One region of the Sporosarcina sp. CAU 1771 genome, then DNA from elsewhere that is predicted to be linked to it. Evidence: riboswitches for the same ligand, from Rfam matches in the RefSeq annotation. Region 1 holds a riboswitch; the other holds the start of a gene.
The links. A riboswitch is a leader RNA that binds a small molecule or an ion and turns the genes downstream of it on or off. The one in region 1 is predicted to bind S-adenosylmethionine.
Positions count from the first base shown of each region.

Region 2: it holds a riboswitch for S-adenosylmethionine, as region 1 does, so the genes downstream of both, msrA (peptide-methionine (S)-S-oxide reductase MsrA) here and ACXYMX_RS13720 (O-acetylhomoserine aminocarboxypropyltransferase/cysteine synthase family protein) in region 1, are expected to answer to the same signal.

Region 1 is NZ_JBTLRN010000023.1:45,492-54,675, forward strand. It holds gene ACXYMX_RS13695 (ABC transporter substrate-binding protein) at 1-1,070, shown strand, start outside; gene ACXYMX_RS13700 (ABC transporter permease) at 1,086-2,027, shown strand; gene ACXYMX_RS13705 (ABC transporter permease) at 2,038-2,862, shown strand; gene ACXYMX_RS13710 (PucR family transcriptional regulator) at 2,917-4,542, opposite strand; gene ACXYMX_RS13715 (aminotransferase) at 4,812-6,170, shown strand; SAM riboswitch class I at 6,255-6,370, shown strand; gene ACXYMX_RS13720 (O-acetylhomoserine aminocarboxypropyltransferase/cysteine synthase family protein) at 6,517-7,806, shown strand; gene ACXYMX_RS13725 (BCCT family transporter) at 7,878-9,184, opposite strand, start outside.
Region 2 is NZ_JBTLRN010000018.1:55,397-63,421, reverse strand. It holds gene ACXYMX_RS12120 (TOTE conflict system archaeo-eukaryotic primase domain-containing protein) at 1-388, shown strand, start outside; gene ACXYMX_RS12115 (hypothetical protein) at 429-887, shown strand; gene ACXYMX_RS12110 (nucleoside deaminase) at 948-1,445, shown strand; SAM riboswitch class I at 1,695-1,806, shown strand; gene msrA (peptide-methionine (S)-S-oxide reductase MsrA) at 1,921-2,460, shown strand; gene ACXYMX_RS12100 (LysE family transporter) at 2,626-3,252, shown strand; gene ACXYMX_RS12095 (amino acid permease) at 3,237-4,565, opposite strand; gene ACXYMX_RS12090 (pseudouridine synthase) at 4,714-5,409, opposite strand; gene ACXYMX_RS12085 (hypothetical protein) at 5,959-6,276, opposite strand; gene ACXYMX_RS12080 (aldo/keto reductase family protein) at 6,433-7,251, shown strand; gene ACXYMX_RS12075 (VLRF1 family aeRF1-type release factor) at 7,380-8,025, opposite strand, start outside.

The sequences.
Region 1 (9,184 bases):
TTAAACTTACAGAACCGAACTCAAACTTTTTATATTCATTAACACCTTTACAATCAGCAATTATTCCGGCGTCTAATGACAGCGAACATAACAATCACCCGATCGGAACGGGGCCATTTAAGTTTGTTAGTTACAGCCCAAGTGCAGATTTAGTAATGGAGAAGCACACGGAATACTGGAAAGAAGGGTTACCTTATTTAGACAAAGTGACATTTGTATTCCAATCGGATGACCAAGGTGCACTTATGGCTCTTCAAGGAAAAGAAGTAGATTTAACAGGTATCCAAGCACATAGAATTCCTGAAGTAGAAGGCGATTTTACGATCAATCAACAAGACAACAACTCTTCATTAGTAATTCTATTTAACAATCAAAGAGAACCATTTAATGATGTAAAAGTGCGTCAGGCAATTAATATTGCTGTAAACAAACAAGACATCATCGATTCTGTCTATTCAGGATATGCAACGCGTATAGGTTCTAATATGAGCCCTGCAATGGGTGAGTATCACAAGCCTGGTCTAGAGAATATGTATGACAGAGACATTGAAAAAGCAAAAGGATTACTAGCAGAAGCGGGATATCCAGATGGATTTAAAACGACGATGTCAGTATCATCTCACAACTCGATGTATGCGGATATCGCGCAAGTAACTGTTGAGAACCTAAAAGACATTGGTATTGATGTTGAAATTGAAGTAATTGAATGGGGTATTTGGTTAGAGAGAATCTACCGTGGAAGAGATTATGATATGTCTACGATCGATATAACTGGAAGACCATCGGCATATGAAATCCTAAACGATTATATGTCAACAAACGAAACGGAAAACTTCCATCAGTTCAAAAATGAAGAATTCGACCAAGTAATGACAGACGTACTATTAGAAACAAATGTAGATGAGCAAATTAAATTGTACCAACGCGCACAAGAAATTCTAGCTGAAGATTCAGCAGCAGTTTACATTGCAGATTACCAAATTATTTGGGCACTAAATAAAGACTTAGAAGGTCAAAAGGCATATCCATTCTGGTTCCACGATATGTCGGAAGTGAGATTTACTAAGTAGAAAGGAACCGAAAACATGGCTTATATCATTCGAAGAATTTTATTGTTTGTTGTTACGATAGCATTGGTGTCTCTAATTACATTTGCGGTATTCCAAGTACTACCTGGAGACCCAATTCGCATAATGTTGGGACCGGATGCCGACGAAGCACAAGTCGAAACATTAAAAGCCCAACTTGGGTTAGACCAACCCCTTCATATTCAATATTTTGACTGGATGGGTGGATTACTTACGGGTGATTTAGGTCAATCAATTCGCTTTTCAAAACCAGTATCCGAATTAATAATAGATCGGCTTCCGGTTACGATTTCATTAGCGGTTATCTCGCTTTCAATTGTAGTTATCGTTGCCATTCCACTTGGGATATTTGTTGCTAGAAGACAAGATAAGCTAAGTGATGTTGTCTTATCAACTGCTACGCAAGTAGGGATGGCAATCCCTTCATTTTGGTTAGGTATGCTATTAATTCTCTATGTTGGGATGAACTTTAGTTTTCTTTCTGTAAGTGGGTATACACCGTGGTCGAAAAGTATCTCAGGAGCAATGGGATCCTTAATATTACCAGCTTTGACGATTGCTATCCCTCAAATTGCGGTTAAGTTTCGCTATGTAAGGAATGCAATTCTAGAGCAGTTCAGACTTGACTATGTTCGAACACTTCGGAGTAAAGGAATTAAAGATAATTTAGTAATTTATAAGCATGTGCTTCGAAATTCTATGATTCCAATACTAACGATATTCGGACTAATAGCTGCTGAAGTTGTCGCAGGAACAATTATTGTAGAACAAGTATTTGGACTTCCTGGACTAGGAAAGTTATTGATCACTTCAATTAGTTACCGTGATTTTCCACTCGTTCAAGGAATCGTTATGTACATTACAATCGTAGTCGTATTTATAAACTTTTTGGTAGACATTTTATATTCGGTTCTCGATCCCCGAATACGTATGTCATAAGGAGGTCAACATGAAATCATTAATGAAGCATGGCAAAAATATTAATTTAATTCTGGGCCTCCTAATCGTTTCGTCTTTTCTATTATTAATGCTTGTTAGTTTTTTCTATACACCGCATGACGTGAATGGAATGAGCATCGCGAATAAATTAAATGCCCCAAGTGCTGTGCATTGGTTTGGGACAGACGAATTTGGCCGAGATATATTTAGTAGAATCATGAAGGGGGCTCAGACTGCGTTCTTTGTTGGTGGAGTAACCGTTAGCATTGGACTCGTCTTTGGAACCCTCATTGGTGGTATTGCTGGATATGTCGGCGGATGGATTGATGAAGTTTTTATGAGGTTGATGGATGCATTAATGGCATTCCCAGGTATTATTTTAGCGTTAATGCTTGTAGCGGTATTCGGACCAGGAATGGTGAATACGTCAATTGCTCTCGGCATCATTGCAATTCCTGGGATTTCAAGGGTTGCTCGAAGCGGATTTGTGCAACACAAAGAAATGGAATATGTTCTTTCTGCGAAACTAGTAGGTGTGAAGCCGTTTAGTATTATGTTTAGACATATACTTCCGAACGTTTCTTCACCACTCATCGTTGCAGGATCTGTCAGCTTTGCGATTGCAATGTTAGCGGAAGCGAGTCTGAGTTACTTAGGTTTAGGTGTTCAACCACCTGATCCGAGCTGGGGACGTATGCTGAGAGACTCTCAAGCGTACTTAACGAGTGCGCCTTGGTATACATACGCACCGGGGATTGCAATTACATTTATGGTATTAGGATTTTACATGTTAAGTAATGCGATTAGGGATATTATGGATCCTCGTTCAAATTAAGAAAAGCGGCATAATTAATTACAGTTAAATGTAATTGGTTATGTCGCTAACTATTTAATCGGAGAAAGTTATTAGTTGATGCGCATGGATGGCTACTTCAAGAGCAATCCGGTTTGCAGGTTCCATAAAGTCTTTACCAAGAATCGATTCAAGACGGTCGATTCGGTGATAGAGTGTTTGTCTTACGATAAATAAACGGTCGGAAGTTTCTTTTTTAGAGCCACTGCATTCAAGAAGTACACTAAGTGTTTCAAAGAGATTTGCGCCCATTTTTCGGTCATATTCAAAAACTTCATCTAAGTAGGATTTGCAATAAATTTCAAGCAGATTGGCTTCTTTTAATGGAAGTAGGAGTCTGTAAATGCCAGCTTTTTCATAGAAGTCACTTTGCAGTATTCCTGAGTCATGTAGTTCTAGTACTTTACGAGCCTCATCATAACTTCTGGGTATGTCAGAAACGTTCGTGTACACCATACTGATACCGAATTTACAAGAACTTCCTTGAATGAAATTAGAAGCTTTCATTTGAAGAACGGTTTGTTGGATTTGCAAAAACCTACTATGATCTTTTTTCAGGTAATCAGCAGCAATGAATGAAGCAATAACAACAATTTCGTTTCTTCTTGCAGAAACAGTTGGAAAAAATCCTTGTTGCTTAAAAAGTGAGCGAACTATCATAGAACGTTGAAGTTTAACTTCGTCCCACTCTTCTTCGCTAAAATTGAACTCTTGAGAGTTTAATTGAATGATAAACATTCTGAAGTGCATATTGCGGCTAGGAGGAGGTAAGTATGAGTGCAAGTCATCTTGTTCATATTCTCTACCGCTAACGATCGTTCGAACAAATTTATCTTCCAAGTTTTGTTTGCGCTCTTCTATGGTTTGATTTCGAAGTAAAATTTGAGCGATTGCAAGCGCTGCCCGATCCAAAATTAAAAACAAAAATTCATTTGCAACCGGATGTTTGGTTTGTAAACACAAATATCCCCATATTTGTCCTAGCACTCGAACTGGCATAAGTGCAAATAGATCCTCACCTAATGGAAATATTTTCTGTTCAGCATTTTCTGGAAGCTCGTTCTGAATGTATGCGCGCAAAGGAATTTCTATCTGCTTTATTTCTGTCGGGTAGTAGTAAGGTTTTTTACTTTCACTAATAAAAAATACATTACTTCCAAAATGTTCATGCAACTCTTGAAGAATTTTTAAAATGCCATTATGCGAGAGAGAAAGATCGATAAACTTCCTGGAGAGTTTGTCTAATTGGGATAGCATTTCATGATGTTGATTAATGATAAATGAATGCAGATCCTGAGTAATATCAACGAATTTTACGATTTCTTCAAAGATAATGATTGGAAATTTTTGTTGGTTGGCCAACTCAATAACTTCAGGCGATATTTTTTTCACGAACGTACCTATTTCTATACACAGGCAAGCAACGCCCTTTTCGATGAGGTTTTTCACATACTCTAATTGAGATGAGAGATCGTGTTGCAATCCAACTCCTGTTGTTAAAATTAACTCGCCACCGTTTATAAGCGAATTAAATTCATTGGTTTCTAAAATGTGAGACCACTTTACGGTTCTGTCTATGCCGTTGAATCCGGCTACTAGTTTTGCAGTTTTGAATGAATCACGAGTTAAAACAGCTTGAACGTCTAATTTAATATCGTTCATTATGTGATATGCCTCCTAAGTGTTGAAATAATCATCCAATCATTTGACACTATGTCAAATGACAACTAAATGAATAGTCTGTAAAGTAATAGTATGAAGTTAGATTTTAATAGAGTCAACTAAGAAGAACGTAACATAACGGATTGAAATTTCGGAAGATTTGGGGAGTAAGCGTTGCCAACTTTTTTTCTTTATTAATGGACAAAAAGTTAATCGAGTGAATTGTTTTTAGGGGCTAATTATTTTAAAAGAGAAGGGGAGTACTACACATGACAGTTTTGAATAATCAAGTTGATGAAATTGCTGAGAAGGACCGTGCGAATGTATGGCATCACATTTCTTCCTATGATGAAACGAAGCGCCCGATGATTATCGAGAGTGGAGAAGGCGCATGGATTACAGATCACAAAGGAAATCGTTATTTGGATGGCATGTCTGGATTATGGGCTGTAAACGTTGGATATGGTAGGGAAGAATTAGCATTAGCTGCCTATGAGCAGATGAAGAAACTTCCATATGCATCGATGATACAAAGTCATGGACCAGCGATTGAGTTAGCTCAAAAGTTGAGTGAGATGCTTGGTGATGATTATAAAATAATCTATTCAAACAGTGGTTCGGACGCGAATGAAGTAGCGTTTAAGTTGGTTCGTCAATACCATCAGCAAAACGGAGAATCTTCCCGTTATAAATTCATTTCCCGTTATCGTGCGTATCACGGTAGTTCTATGGGAGCTTTGGCAGCAACTGGTCAAGCGCTGAGGAAATATAAATACGAACCGCTTGCACCTGGTTTCTTACATGTTGCTCCACCAGATAATTACCGAAAACCTGCTGGTCAATCAATAGAAGAATACAATATTCAGCGAGCACAAGAATTTGAAGAGAAGATTATTTGGGAGCAAAAAGAAACAATCGCTGGGATTATTTTAGAGCCTATCATAACAGGTGGAGGTATTTTAATCCCTCATCCAATTTATCTCGAAAAAGTACAAGAGATTTGTAAACGTCATGGTGTTTTACTAATTGTAGATGAGGTAATCTGTGGTTTCGGGCGAACGGGTAAAGCATTTGCTCATCAGCATTATAACCTCAAGCCAGATATCGTTACGATGGCAAAGGGATTGACGAGCGCTTATTTACCTTTGTCTGTAACAGCGGTTCGAAAAGACATCTACGAGAAATTTGATACGGGCGAAGAAAATAGTCATTTCCGCCATGTGAATACATTTGGTGGAAATCCAGCTGCTTGCGCAGTAGCACTAAAGAATATTGAAATTATGGAAAGGGAAAACCTTTTTGAGCGTTCTACTGAACTTGGGGAAAGGCTTCTAAAAGAGTTGGAACCTTTAAATGATCATCCGTATGTAGGAGAAATTCGTGGACTCGGGTTCCTATTAGGAATCGAGCTGGTAGAAAATAAAGACACAAGAGAACCTGCTACAAATGAGCGAGTTGCTAAAATTATGGGTGATTGTAAAGCAAACGGGCTAATCGTGGGAAGAAACGGAGATACAGTTGCCGGCTTTAATAATATTGTTGCATTAAGCCCACCGCTATCCTGCACGGATGAAGACTTTGATTTTATTGTTGCTGTTCTTAAAAAAGTGTTCAAGGAAAATGAATAATATAAATATTTCAACAAAGGGCTTGACTTTGTATTCAGTTCGGTATTATACTGTGTAACAAGATGGAAAACTGAATAGTTCACACTCTTATCAAGAGCGGCGGAGGGAATAGGCCCTGCGATGCCCAGCAACCAGCAAACGACCAACTTGCAAAGGTGCTACTTCCTACAGACTCGTGCGAACGGTCTGAAAGATAAGGGGAGGAATAAGCGAAAGCATAACCCTCTTCTTAAGCGAAGGGGGTTATTTTTATTTTCTTTTAGCGAATAGTTAATTACCGCTAAAAGAAAATAAAGCCTCCTACATCACCGCGTTTCCATCAAAAAAAACTTGGAGGTAATATAAAATGACAAACTTACAACCTGAAACTCAACTTTTACATGGTGGCCAAGTGCCGGATCCAGTAACAGGATCACGCGCAGTTCCAATTCATAGAACGACATCTTTTGTGTTTCCTGATACAGAGCATGCGCAAGGCGTTTTCGCACTACAGAAAGCAGGCAATATTTATTCTAGAATCACGAATCCGACTGTAGATGTATTTGAACAACGCGTTGCTTTACTAGAAGGTGGATCAGCAGCAGTTGCATTATCTTCTGGAATGGCTGCAATTGCTTTTTCCATTTTGAATATTGCGGGTGCTGGCGATGAAATCGTAGCAGCCGAGAATTTATACGGTGGTACATTTAACTTATTCGCTGTCACTCTTCCAAAGTATGGCATTAATGTGAAGTTCGTAGATTCAACAGACCCAGAAAACTTCCGTGCAGCAATTACAGACAAAACAAAAGGATTTTTTGCTGAAACAGTGGGCAACCCAAGTCTAAATGTGTTAGATATTGAAGCTGTAGCAAAAGTTGCACATGAAAATGGACTTCCACTTCTAATCGATAACACGTTCCCGTCACCATACGGTTCAAATCCAATCGAATTTGGTGCAGACGTTGTTATTCACTCGGCTACAAAGTGGATTGGTGGGCATGGTACTACAATCGGTGGAATTGCAGTAGACGCAGGAACATTTGACTGGACGCAAGGAAGGTTCCCTGGTTTTACAGAGCCTGATACAACTTATCACGGTCTACGTTACGGGATTGATACAGCAGGCGCAGCGTTTGCTACGAAACTTCGAGTGCAATTATTACGTGATTTCGGACCATGTTTAAATCCGGACAGCGCATTTAACTTCTTGCAAGGACTTGAAACACTTCACTTACGCATACCGAAGCACAATGACAATGCTCTTGAAGTTGTTAAATTCCTAAAAGATCATCCATCTGTTGAGTGGGTTACGTACAATGGTCTTGAAGAACATGCATCTTACGAATTAGGAAAGAAATATTTGAAAAATGGTTTTGGTTCAATTGTGAACTTTGGAATTAAAGGTGGACGTGAAGAAGGTCGTAAAGTGATTGATAATGTGAAGATTTGGTCCCACGTTGCAAACGTTGGCGATGCAAAATCACTTATTATTCATCCAGCTTCTACAACACACCAACAATTGAGTGCAGAAGATCTTGAAAAGTCTGGAGTTACAGAAGACTTAATTCGTCTTTCAGTTGGTCTTGAAGCAACGGAAGATATCATTGCAGATCTTACACAAGCGATTGAGAAAGCAGTTCCAGTTAACGTATAATAAATATTCAAACGAAAAAGAGCCGTCAAAGAAAATATTCTTTGGCGGCTCTTTTGTGTTCAATTGTTTGTTTATCTTTTTAATTTCATAGCTTTGGCTTCTGCTTTTAATGCCTTTAATAATGAGACAATAATGAGAAGCATAATAAACGAGAACGGCAGTGCAGCTATAATGATTGTATTTTGTAATGCCGTGAGTCCGTTCACAGAGAGTAAGATTAAAGCAATTGTAGATTGAATAACTCCCCAAATGAGCTTCACACTATTAGGTGGAGTTAACGACCCATTCGTTGACTGCATACCAAGAACGAAAGTTGCTGAATCTGCAGAAGTAATAAAGAAAGAAGAGATTAGCAAAATAGCGAAAATTGATATAACAAAACCTAAAGGCATAGTTTTAAACATCTCAAAGATTGTTAATTCTGTTGAGGAAGTCGTAAGATCAACGATTCCATTTTTTTGAATGTCAATTGCCGTTGACCCAAATGCTGAAAACCAAAATGCACCAAGAAGAGTAGGTGCAACAAGTACACCAATCATAAATTCACGAATTGTTCTCCCTTTTGAAACACGGGCGATGAACATGCTGACAAACGGAGCCCATGAAACCCACCAAGCCCAGTAAAAAATCGTCCAGCCATCCAGCCATTCCCTATCCGTTGAATTGAGAGGTGCAGTACGTAAACTCATTTGAACAATGTTTGATAAGTAACTGCCAAGAGTATCTGTAAAGATGTTGAATATTAACAAAGTAGGACCCAATACAACAACGAATCCAAGAAGAATAAGTGCGAGTATCAAGTTCGTGTTGGATAAGTATTTAATTCCTTTACTTAATCCCGACCACGCGGATATTAAGAATAATACGGTTACAGCGGCGATGATGAAAAACTGGGAGGTTATACCAATTTCAACGCCGAACAAGTAATTAAGACCTGCGTTAATCTGAACGGCTCCGAAGCCGAGAGTTGTGGCAACTCCAAAAGAAGTTGCAAATACCGCAAGTACATCAACTAAAGTGCCCCAAGGTCCAGTCATTTTGTCGCCAAAAAGAGGTTTCAAAGTTGCTGAAATTAAACCTGGTTCTCCTTTACGGAACTGGAAGAATGCAAGAGCCATTGCGATCACGCCATACATAGCCCATACATGGAGTCCCCAATGGAAGAACGACTCACGCATTGCTTCTTTGAAAGCGGCATTTGTATTTGGTTCTTCTGTAGCAGGATTGATTGCGAAATGAGAAAGTGGTTCAGCTGCTCCGTAGAACACAAGCCCAATACCCATTCCAGCTGAAAACAGCATTGCAATCCAAGTGACGGTTGAAAATTGAGGTCGATCTGTATCTTTTCCTAAGCGAATTTTTCCATATGGACTGATGA
Region 2 (8,025 bases), on a different contig from region 1:
GAAATTGCGACGAGAGAATCAGTATTTAAAGCAGTTATTGGTCAAGATGATGAAGCAGGAAAATAGCAATATCCCTAGAAAAATTTTAAGTAAGCAATCTTCTTTAGAAGAGAAAGTCAATCTTTTGAGAGGTTTATTCCAAGGGAGACAAGATGTCTACGCACTTCGTTGGGAGTCGAAAAAAGGGACAAATGGCTATACACCAGCTTGTGCTTTAGAATGGCAAAAGCCAATTTGTCAAAAACCACTGATTAAATGTAGTCAGTGTAAGCATCGCCAATTGCTCCCATTGTCGGATCAAGTTTTCATAGATTTTAGGATGCCTGTGCACCACACAACTTCGACACGATTTCGAATAGTTTCTAAGTTGTGTGGTGCACAGGCATGAAAGTGTAAAAATCATCAATTAAAGTGAGGTATTCGTTAAAATGAAAGAAACCGAAACTCCAGTCTTTTCCCATAGACAGTTAGCAGCAATATGCTTTAATCAAGTATGGGATTTTCTAGACAAAGAAACGAGATCACCTGAAGATCAAGAACAGATGATTCACCTTTGTCATAGTTCGTTCTGGTATTGGACGCAAGCAGAAGAATGTACGGAAAAGAATTTCTCTGTAGGCTATTGGCAACTTTCACGAGTTTACGCGGTGGCAGGCGAAGGAGAGAATGCTTTGAAGTATGCGAAACGATGTATATCAGTGAGTGTAGATGCGGATCTTGCTCCGTTTTATATTGGATACGGCTATGAGGCTGCTGCAAGACCTTCCCACGTATTAGGGCAAGCCGATGAGAGCGTGAAGTTTAAAGAGTTAGCTTTCGAATATACAGAGAAAATGACAGATCTAGATAGTAAAATTCTGTTAGTGAGTGATTTGGAAGAGATTTAAGAAGATGCCTGTGTGGTGTAAAAAGGCATGAATATTTAATACAGAATAAGGAGGATTATTGTGTTAAATGATACAGATTTGAAGCATCTTGAGCGGTGCATTGAACTAGCGAGGATTGCATTGGAAAACGGGGACCAACCATTTGGTTCAGTCCTTGTATCGGCCGACGGTAAGGTGCTTAAGGAAGAGCGCAACCATGTTGGTGACGGAGATCATACGAAGCATCCAGAATTTGCTTTGGTGCGCTGGGCGGCGGAGAACATGACGTTGGAAGATAGAAAGATGGCGACGGTCTATACTTCGGGAGAACATTGTCCGATGTGCGCTGCTGCTCATGGTTGGGCAGGTTTAGGTCGTATCGCTTTCGTTAGTTCGTCTGAGCAACTGGTGGAGTGGTTGACCGAGTTTGGGGTGGATGTTACGCAGTCGCGTGTGCGTAGTTTGCCGATTCAAGAAGTTATCCGTGATACTGAGCTAGACGGTCCTGTACCTGAACTCGCTAAGCAAGTACGCGAACTTCATCGACAGTTTTATATTGGGAAAAGTTTGGAAAATTAAAAATGCCTGTGCACCACACAATTCGGGAACGATTTAGAATCGTGTCTAAGTTGTGTGGTGAACAGGCATTAGATTTCGATAGCTTATTCAAGTTGTAATGATAGTGTGAAAAACTTCAACCCTAGTGTTTGGTGACTGTCACCAATCACTAACCCCATTGACAAGGCGGAATATAGGGACTAGTATGAATATGAAGACTAGTATGAATATACGACGATGAACTGAACGACACAAAAGCATAGTTAAAAATTGTTATAAAGAGAGGCGGAGGGACTGACCCAGTGAAGCCTCATCAACCATTGAGCTTTGTTTAAACGGTGCCAATTTCAGCAGTTCTAGTACTAAATCCGTGAGATAAGAGGTTTTGCACGCAATACTTATTATGCGGTGACGTCTAATTTTTATTAAGAGGTCGTTTTTTATTTTCAAAGAAATTGTGTCAGTACTATAAAACATCAAACTAAGGAGGATTTTTATGACTAATAATAATTATGAAGTTGCAACATTTGCGGGAGGGTGTTTTTGGTGTATGGTTCAACCGTTTGATACACAACCGGGCATAGAAAAGGTTATTTCTGGTTATATTGGCGGTGTCACTGAAAATCCAACGTATGAAGAAGTGTGTGCTGGTGTTACGGGACATACGGAAGCTGTGCAAATTACATATGACCCAGCCATCTATCCATACAAGAAGCTTGTAGAATTATATTGGCAACAAATTGATCCGACGGATGCAGGCGGACAATTTGGTAGTCGGGGATCCTCATATCGTACAGAAATCATTTATCATAATGCGCAACAAAAAGAAATTGCAGAACAATCCAAAGAAGAACTAATTAATAGTGGGCGTTTTGATAAGCCGATTGTTACAGAGATTGTTGAAGCGAAAACTTTCTATCCCGCAGAGGATTACCACCAAGGTTATTATCGTAAAAACCCAGAAAAGTATTCGAACTTTAAAGAGCAATCTGGAAGAGCGCCTTTCATTCGAGAGAATTGGAAAGTAAAAGTTTAAAGGTATAGTTGACTAGCAAAAGATGCCTGTGCACCACACAACTTAGACACGATTCAAAATTGTCTAGAAGTTGTGTGGTGCACAGGCATTAATTTTTGATTTGGTTGTACAAGGTACTCCTCAAGAATAGGATGCAAAGAAGTTCTTTTTCGGGAGGCCTGTGTTATGAACTCGATAGCTGCCTATATGATTTTAGGTGTATCTTTAGCTGCGCCAATCGGTCCAGTCAATGCCGCGATGCTGGATACAGGTATTAAAAACGGGTTTTTTCATGCATGGATGTTAGGTATGGGTGCTTTAACGGCCGACGTTCTATATATGATCATGGTCTACTTGGGAATTGGCCAAATGATTGAGTTCCCGCTTGTAAAAATAATACTTTGGTTGTTTGGTTGCTTTGTTCTAATCTATACGGGGGTAGAGAGTTTACTTTCGATACATAAAATTACATTGTTGCTAAAATTCGGTAAGGAAGTTCGTCTCAGACGTTCCCTATTCTCAGGTTTTTTGATTGCATTGTTAAATCCGCTATCCATTCTTTTTTGGCTAGGGATCTACGGTTCGATTCTAGCAGAGAATGCTGGAAATTTTTCAGGTTATCAATTAATCATCAATAGTGTGGCCATTATAGGAGGCGTCCTCTTATGGGATACAATCATCGCCATGATATCTAGTGGTGCTCGCAAATTAGTATCGATTAGGCTGTTGAAGGTGATTTCCATTATATCTTCCTTATTTATGATTGGATTTGGCGTATACTTTGGGTACCAAGCGTATCAAACTGTATTTTGAGTGGTTTCGTTCTTCCATTTATTTCGTAACGACAAGACGATCATTCCGATAACTGTAAGGAATCCTAAGCTGATCAAGAAACCAGGACGACTTGTTTGATGAAAAAGTGTACCACTAACGGACAAAGCGACTAAAATGATACCAATCATTCTCTTTACTTTATCGATTCTAGTTGGCTCAATTAATTTGTGATACATCACTAAAATTAAAAGCCAATTATAAAGAAGCATCAATGCGGCGGCTGTCGTTATATATTCAAACACTTTATCAGGCAATACTAAAGAGGTAACAATAGAAAGAACAAGTCCGATAGATGTTAATGAAACTGCAGGTAGTGGCATTTCTAATTTCATTTTCGTTTGTTTGCTAAATATCTTTGGGGCATCTCCATCTTCTGATAGTGTTTGAAGGATTGTTGTTACCGCAAATAGGGATGCTGACATCGCTGAAAACCCCGCAATAATAATGACAGCAGTAAATACATGTGGAAAAAACTCGATATGACTCACACCCAACAAAGCTTCAACAAATGGGCTTTTATTTTCCCTGAACTTATCGTATGGCAGCAGTAGTAGCGCTAACGAAAGGGCGGAAACGTAAACGATGCCAAGTAGCCCTAACAGTACTTTTCCAGACTTGGGAGCATCGTCCTTATTTTTAAGATGGATAGCCATTACGCCCATTAGTTCGATTCCTCCATACGCATAAAAGGCGAAGGTTAGTGCGCTCCAAAACCCGATGATTCCTTTTGGGAAAAACTCGCCGACAGATTGAGGAATGCCTTCCTTTAGATTTCCGTCGAGTACCCCTATAAGTGCTAAGACTGCAATGACAATAAACATAAAAATCCCGGCAATTTTCATAACAGCAAATACGCTTTCTAATTTTCCAAACGCTTTCGCGCCAATAAAGAGGACAATCAGACCGCAAACGGCATAAATGGATGTGAATATCCACAATTTAACTGTAGGGAACCAAAATCTAGAGAGTAGCGAAATAGCAGTAAGTTGGCTACCAATGATTAACATTCCTGAACTCCAGTACACCCAACCACTGCTAAAACCAGCCCAACGCCCATATGTTTTTTTGGCATAGGTACGAAAAGATCCTTTCTGGGGATCTTTTACGGACATTTTTGCGAGTGCTTCAAAAACGATATATGTAGCACTTCCAGCCATGATAAAAGCCAAGATGACTGAAGGACCCGTCATTTGAATCGCTATACTTGATGCTAGGAAAAACCCTGTGCCAATCATGCTGCCAATCCCAATTAGAGATAATTGCCACCAAGTAAGATTTGCTTTTTCATCCATTTATACACCTCCACAAAAACATAGTCTTCCACTAATAGGTCGAATTATGTGTGGTGCAGTGTTGTGAAAACCCAATAAGATGCCTGTGCACCACACAACTTCTAGACAATTTTGAATCGTGTCTAAGTTGTATCTTGCACAGGCGCACTCAATCAAGCCCAGCTATTTCCTCTTTAGTCAAGTGACGCCATTGACCGCGTTCTAATGAACCCAGTTGAATGTGCTTGATTCGAATTCTTTGTAAATGAGTAACTGTATATTGAAAACGTCTGCACATTCTCCGGATTTGTCGATTCAATCCTTGTGAAAGCACGATGCGAAACGTATACGCATCCAGCTGAAGTACAGGGCATGGATTTGTTCGTGTATAGCCTTTTTTTCTTGGATTGTAAATATCTACACCGTTTGATAACCCTACTATAAGCGTATCGGTGATTTTTTTATTGACTGTTACAATGTATTCTTTTTCATTGTTATTTTCTTCTTTCATTAACTTATTTACAACGCTTCCGTCATTTGTTAATAAAATCAGACCTTCAGTTTCTTTATCTAAACGTCCAACTGGAAATATGCGTTCAGGATAGGATACAAAGTCAATAATGTTATTAGCAATGTTAGGAGAGGCTGTGCAAGTAATCCCGCTTGGTTTATTGAGCATTATATAAATATCTTTAGAATTTTTCTTGATTTTATGACCATCTACTTCGACCTGATCATTATCTTGAACAAAATAAACATGATGCGCAATCTCGCCATTCACTAGAACTTTTTCAGCAGTAATGTATCGCTCCGCTTGTCTTCTAGAACAAAATCCCGAAGAACTAATATACTGATTCAATCTCAATGTTTCCGCACCTCGTTTATGTACAATTTCTCTATCTTCTATTGTACCATTTGCGCACTTTCAAATAATTGGAGTTGTGTGGTGCAAAACCGAATTCAGAATAGCTTACTGCAGAGGCACGCTTTCCACGTCCAACCGGGCGGATATGCTGCTTTTTCGGACAGTCCTTGGTTGGTTATTTCGCACTTTTGGATGCCTGTGCACCACACAATTTAGAAACGATTCAAAATCGTTTGGAAGTTGTGTGGTGCACAGGCAATAATTTACGTTCGCCATTGCTTATCCTCCCATCTTGATGTTTTATTTTTGTTTACCTTTGTAACGTGATTACGAAACAAATCTGTCCACTTAGTACGAGTGCGTATGGTCATTTCCATTTACCGGTAGTACAAGAAAAATATCAAACGTTCGTTATCAAAAAGGTTAAGAAAAATGAATTGTGAAAAGATGCCTGTGCACCACACAATTTAGACACAATTCAAAATTGTGTTGAAGTTGTGTGGTGCACAGGCATTAAATTAGTGGCGGGCACTAAAAAAGGAATCGGTGTTAAATCACATCATCATAAAGAGAAGTGGCATTGAATAGAATTTCACCATTTAGTAGTAAATCTAAATGCCACCACCATTCGTCCATGGTCTCTTTGGATGTCGAAAAGTCATAGGCTTTACTCGTGTGCTCAAAAACTTGTTCAGCATTACTTAATAATTTCATATCGTAGGAAGCTACCATCTTTTTTTCTTCTTTCGTTAGCGGTAACTGATGCAACTCGCTTCGAATATGGAAGGTTTCAAGCATTTCAAAAGGGCTTGTTTCACAATCAGTAATACCTTGACCATAAAGATTAATCAATTTCACTCGATCCATGAAAAAACCTCCTTTACTGTACCTATGTAAGTATACCCTTTTTCTTTTGATAAATAACGTTTGGGTGCCCTTGTTATCATTTATTGACTGAACAAATAGATTGCTTCCTTACTTTAGTATGAGTAAGGTTAGAACTATAGTATAGGAGGGGTTAAGATGAAGGATCTAACATTAAATAATGGCATTGACATTCCAATCGTCGGAAGTGGGACAAATACGTATGGTAAAGAGGGAAATCAATACGCAGGTGCTTTAAGAGGAGACACGGAGGAAATTGACTGGGCCATTGAAAACGGCTACCGTCATTTTGACTCTGCTCAAAAATATAGGAATGAAGAAGTTCTTGGACAAGGGATAAAGAAATCTTCCCTGCCACGTGAAGAATTTTTTATCACGACGAAGCTCAATACATTCGAAGGTTTCGGTGGTACAGACTGGGCCCATGCTGAAATTGAGAAAAGCTTAGAGAAATTACAAACGGACTATATTGATTTATTCCTTATCCATAATCCATGGGATGATCATGCTGAAATCCTGGAAGCGTGGCGTATTTTAGAAGACTACCATAATCGCGGAGTGTTTAAGTCAATCGGTGTTTCTAACTTTAAAAAAGAACATCTGGATATAATTCTTGAAAATGGCAGCGTGCCACCAGCGGTTAATCAAATTAAATCCCAAGTCGGTAACTGGAATGAAGAATTAATTGACTATAATAAAAAGAGTGACATTGCAACTGTGGCATGGTCTCCATTAGGCGGTATCGATGAAAATGCCAAGCAGGTACTAGAAGAAATCGGTAACCCGTACGGAAAAACATACGCACAAGTTGTGTTACGCTACCAAATTGAACGTGATGTGATCGTCATTCCTAAGTCTCATCATATAGATCGCCAAGCCCAAAGTTTAGATATTTTTGACTTTGAACTCACTGCAAGCGAACGTGACCGTATTGCCCAGTTACCAGGTTCTCATTGAATTCATTGGGTATCTGGTACTTTTAGTAACAATTACTTGAGATAACTAAAAAAGATGCCTGTGCACCACACAACTTCGACTCAATTCCGAATCGTGTCGAAGTTGTGTGGTGCACAGAGGCACTAAATTTATTTTTCGAACACCTGGTGAATGACATCGCTCGCTTTGCTTTTATTTAGGTTTTTATATAGACAACTAGCTGGTTTTTCTCGTAATGTTTCGGCAAAGGCGTTGGCTAGCTCGGTTTCTCCGGTTACGTGGATTTCTTGCCAGCCACGTTCATTCTTTAACTTTTCGATAACTTTTTCCATTCCTTTATAAAATCCTTTTATATTACTTCTAGGGCGGGGCTCTAAAGCAGGCCTCGCACTATCTTTCCTTCCCCCATCATGATTTGCAGAATCTATTTTCCGTACCCTCCATCCTTCTACGTTTGAGTCGAATTCGTAAGTAAGTTCCTCTTTAACAGCTCCCATTGCTGTATCTAAAATGCGCACCTCCCCAAAACTTGGTAAAACAATACCCGCTTCTGGGTAAGCTTTGTACATATATTCCATTTCTTCTGTCATCGGCAGGTTTTCCCAGTGAAAACTTGTTTTTACAGGAACTTGTACATAATGAACTGACCATAATTCAGGCTCAACAGCCCCAAAAATCACAACACTTTTACTAAGGTTATTCAGATTACTCTCCACTTTTTCTTCTACTTTTTTCCTAAGTGTGTTAAATGCTTTGACCTCTTTTTCATCTTTAGAAGCCGTTAAATACTCATCG